Regions from separate parts of the Paenibacillus sp. FSL R5-0766 genome, predicted to be linked through region 1. Evidence: riboswitches for the same ligand, from Rfam matches in the RefSeq annotation. Region 1 holds a riboswitch; the other holds the start of a gene.

Region 1 (2,205 bases):
GTTAAAACTATTCTTCCGTATGTTTCCGATACGCGTCTGCATTCATCAATGTAGACAATGCTGCTGTCAGATCTCCCTCAACACGGATCTCAATCATCCAGCCTTCCTCGTAAGGAGAGCTGTTCACAAGTTCAGGAGAGTCCTGCAACGAATCATTCACCGCAATGATTGAACCAGTGACTGGAGAAAACAAGTCCGACACCGTTTTGACCGATTCGATCGTTCCAATGCTGTCCTCTGCTTTTACATTGGTTTCAAGGTCAGGCAATTCCACAAACACAATGTCACCCAGCTGATGCTGCGCGAACTCGGTAATGCCAATACGTACAGTATCCTCCCCTACGGTTTGCACCCATTCGTGCTCTTCACTGTACAGGAAATCACTTTTCAATTCGCTCATCGATATCCGCCTCGCTTTTCATTAATGAGTACATGCGTTCTTTGACCTTAACCTTTTTCCCAGAACATAGCGTATGATATTTTTGAATCAAATGTCAAGATACCTCACAATTTATTTGCTGAACACCTCTAAATCCTGTAACCGGATTACACTCTTTCTTCATATACTGGTGAATATTAGAATAGTAAGCGCAGTCTTTATAAATATACGAACAATAATATCAAAACAGAAATAAACATTCGGTTTTAAATCATTATCTATGATATCGTTCTTGACATCAGTAGTGGATTCACGTTTTAATGAGAGGAGTAAATGTGTTTATTGGACTATGTTATACCCGCGGATGAATGTAAAGGGAGAGATTACCCGTGACACCCGATTCGGGATGTACATGAGGTAACGCCGAAGGAGTAAACCACCGATAAGCGGAGGTGAATCTCTCAGGCAAAAGGACTTTTACGGGACGCAACTCTGGAGAGCATCTATTCGCCCGATGCGGGCGTTATGATCACCCAAGGGGAAACCTGCTGCATAACGCAGCGGGGTAACTCTCAGGTACAAGGGACAGAGCCTTAGAATACAGCGTGCTACTTGGCATGCCGATTCTTTGGCCTGTCCTTTTCCTTTTTCCCAAAAAACGAAAAACAGGATGTAGAACGGTGCTGCCATAGCTGCTTACCATACTTATGTGATGAAAATATCTAGCTGAAAATTTAAAAATACTCTGGTTCATTGATCCACGATTGTATATCCGGCCGGCTGACGGCCTATGACGAGGTGATTTGATGTCCGATTTGCTTAGAACACCACTCTTCCCACTGTATCAGCAATACGAAGGCGTACGGTGCATTGATTTTGGAGGCTGGGAGCTTCCGGTACAATTTAGCGGAATCCAGAAAGAACATGAAGCGGTACGCGAGCGTGCTGGACTGTTTGATGTATCCCATATGGGCGAATTCACAGTACAGGGTGAGCAGGCCGAAGTTTTTTTGCAACAAATGACGACCAATGATGTGACCACGCTGGTTCCCGGTCAAGCCCAATACACCCTGATGTGTTATCCAGATGGCGGTGTGGTGGATGATCTGCTCGTGTATAAGCTGGAAGATCAGCATTATATGCTCGTGGTTAACGCCTCCAACATCGACAAGGATTGGGCGTGGCTGCAAGAGCACTTGATCCCCGGCGTGAGCATGACCAATGATTCGGAGCAGACAGCGCTGCTCGCCTTGCAAGGTCCACTGGCTGTAGACATTATCGGGAAAGTTACAGATGCGGATGTAAGCTCGATTGAACCGTTTCGTTTTGTGCAGGATGCTGAAGTATGTGGAGTAAAATTACTGTTGTCCCGTACCGGTTATACCGGTGAAGATGGCTTTGAGCTATATGTTCCTGCAGATCAGGCCGCTGTGGTCTGGAATGGGTTAATGCAAGCCGGTGAAGGTCACGGACTTGTACCCACAGGCCTCGGTGCTCGGGATACACTGCGCTTTGAAGCAAAGCTCCCTCTGTATGGACAGGAATTGTCGGCAACTATCTCTCCACTCGAAGCTGGCGTTGGCATGTTTGTGAAGCTGCACGCCGGACCTTTTATCGGACACGAAGCCTTGTTACAGCAAAAAACTGACGGGCCCGCCCGCAAACTGGTCGGCATCGAAGTGTTGGAGCGCGGTATTCCCCGCCCCCACTATCCGATTTACGCTAAAGGCGTACAGATTGGTGAAGTGACAACAGGCACACAATCACCTACATTGAAGCGTAATCTGGGGCTTGCCCTCATCGACAGCAAATACGCTGCGCTGGGA
Region 2 (2,205 bases), 2.2 Mb from region 1:
GCGCCGTAACTGCACCCAGTCCATTACGGACGATGCACGGGATTTCAACGAGGCCTGCGACCGGATCGCAGATAAGGCCCAGTGTATTTTTTAACGCCAAACCAACGGCATGAACGACCTGTTCCGGTGTACCTCCACGCAGTTCAACCATGGCACCCGCAGCCATGCCAATAGCGGAACCCACTTCCGCCTGACAGCCACCTTCGGCACCGGAGATAAATGAATTGTTGGCAATAACATAACCAATCGCTCCCGCACAGAACAACCCGTTCACCAAATGTTCGTCCGTCCAGCCAAATCGCTCCTGTGAGCTGATAAACACACCCGGGATGATGCCGCAGGAACCGGCTGTTGGTGTTGCCACAATCCGGCCCATGGAGGCATTCACTTCAGATACACACAGGGCATACGCCATGGCAAGTGCGGAAGCATCTCCTGAGCAAGTCTCACCCTTGCGAATGTACTCGGCCATTTTTTTACCGTCTCCACCTGTTAACCCACTGCGTGATGTTGTATCTTCCGTTAACCCTTTGCGTACCGCTTCCTTCATCACCTGATAATATTCAGACATCTGCTTCACAACATCCGCTTCCGGTGTATTGGTCTCCTGAACCTGCTCCTCGATCATCAGCTGAGCAATGGTTTTGGATTCCGCTGTACAGATCGTATTCAGTTCGTGTAAATGTTTAAATCGCATCCGAATCAACTCCTCTCTTCAAATCGATAACACGAATGTCCAGCACATGGTCGAGCTCCTTTAGACGCTTGAGCATATCAGGATTAGGCACACCATCCATTTCCATTGCGGTAAGCGCTTCGCCATCACGGGCTTTCCGGTCCACCTGCATATACCCGATGTTAACCCCGGATGAACTGATCGTGGACGTCACTGACGCGAGTACGCCCGCTTTATCCGCATGCCGCAGAACGAGTGTTGGGAACTCACCACTAATCTGAACACGAAAATCATTCATCAAATGAACCGATACACTGCCACCACCAATGGATGCACCGATTAAGGAGCAGGTACGTTCTCCATGCCACAACTCAATTTTGACCGTATTAGGATGAGGAGCAGGCAGACCGCTTGTATAAAACTCAACCTCCATACCCGCTTCCTCTGCGTATTGCTCTGCATCCGGGATACGCGGATCGTCTGTGACATAATCCAGCAGACCGCCGATCAGTGCCAGATCTGTTCCGTGCCCCTGATACGTATCAGCGAATGAACCGTATAACGTCAGCCGTGCACGATCCGGGGTACAACCCAGCCACTGACGAGCAATTCTCCCTAACCTTGCCGCACCAGCTGTATGTGAACTTGAAGGCCCCGTCATCGATGGACCAATAATTGAGAAAACATCTTTAAATCGCACTTGTAACCCTCCATTATTAATCATGATTCATATTTGTAAAATGTATTCGTCATTTTGATCCAAGAGTTTCATCCACAATGTTGCTTTTTTAGGATATGATGACATCAAAAAAGGACAGAAGAAGGCCTTAGGCCCTCTCTCTGTCCTCGATACCTGAGAGTTTCACGATCAGCAGTGTCTCACGACAAGGTGCATTGTCTGCAATTACAGACAAGGTCACCGGACTGACTGATCATATACCCCTTGGGTGGCGCAGTTCGCGCACTCTCCAGAGTTGCGTCCAACGATGGTACATTTACCTGAGAGATTAACGACTGCATCGGGTGCGCAGCAGCTTGCTCCTTCGGTGCCTGAGCACTAGCCATTGTGCTCGGCTAATCCAGGTCTCTCCCGCTCGTTATCATCCGCTGTATTATCTTAATTTGATTCGAATTGGTATATTTCTAAATTTTTGATCAAGTATACCCATAGAGTAATGTACAATATCATTTATGTCAACAAAAGTAACGTGTAATTATCATAAGTTCGATGTCTATTCTAGCTGAAGCGAATAGCATTAATATTTCTCACTTCTGCTGAGGCACTCGTGACGTTGCTAGATGTCGTAAATTGGACACTTACCGTATATGCGTTAGTCGTTGTAACAGGGGCAGTATCCACATAAGTGTTGGAGGAAAGAAATCTGACTGTACCCGCAGGGCTCGCTGATCTGGCAAGCGTTAGCTGGTTAATCAACACTCCGTTTCGCCTCAGGTTAATATTATACACAACACTCCAATTTGCTGTTACAACTACAGCCACTTGCGTAATATTGTCTATTTTCACCCGC

What was found. Region 1 has a riboswitch for glycine ahead of gcvT (glycine cleavage system aminomethyltransferase GcvT). Riboswitches for the same ligand answer to the same signal wherever they lie in the genome.
Region 2: it holds a riboswitch for glycine, as region 1 does, so the genes downstream of both, sdaAB (L-serine ammonia-lyase, iron-sulfur-dependent subunit beta) here and gcvT (glycine cleavage system aminomethyltransferase GcvT) in region 1, are expected to answer to the same signal.

What each region holds. Positions count from the first base shown of each region.
Region 1 covers NZ_CP150227.1:5,319,241-5,321,445, forward strand. Annotated here, with positions in the region: gene gcvH (glycine cleavage system protein GcvH) at 8-400, opposite strand; glycine riboswitch at 744-866, shown strand; gene gcvT (glycine cleavage system aminomethyltransferase GcvT) at 1,186-2,205, shown strand, end outside.
Region 2 covers NZ_CP150227.1:529,457-531,661, reverse strand. Annotated here, with positions in the region: gene sdaAA (L-serine ammonia-lyase, iron-sulfur-dependent, subunit alpha) at 1-697, opposite strand, end outside; gene sdaAB (L-serine ammonia-lyase, iron-sulfur-dependent subunit beta) at 687-1,376, opposite strand; glycine riboswitch at 1,655-1,779, opposite strand; gene MKY66_RS02480 (hypothetical protein) at 1,914-2,205, opposite strand, start outside.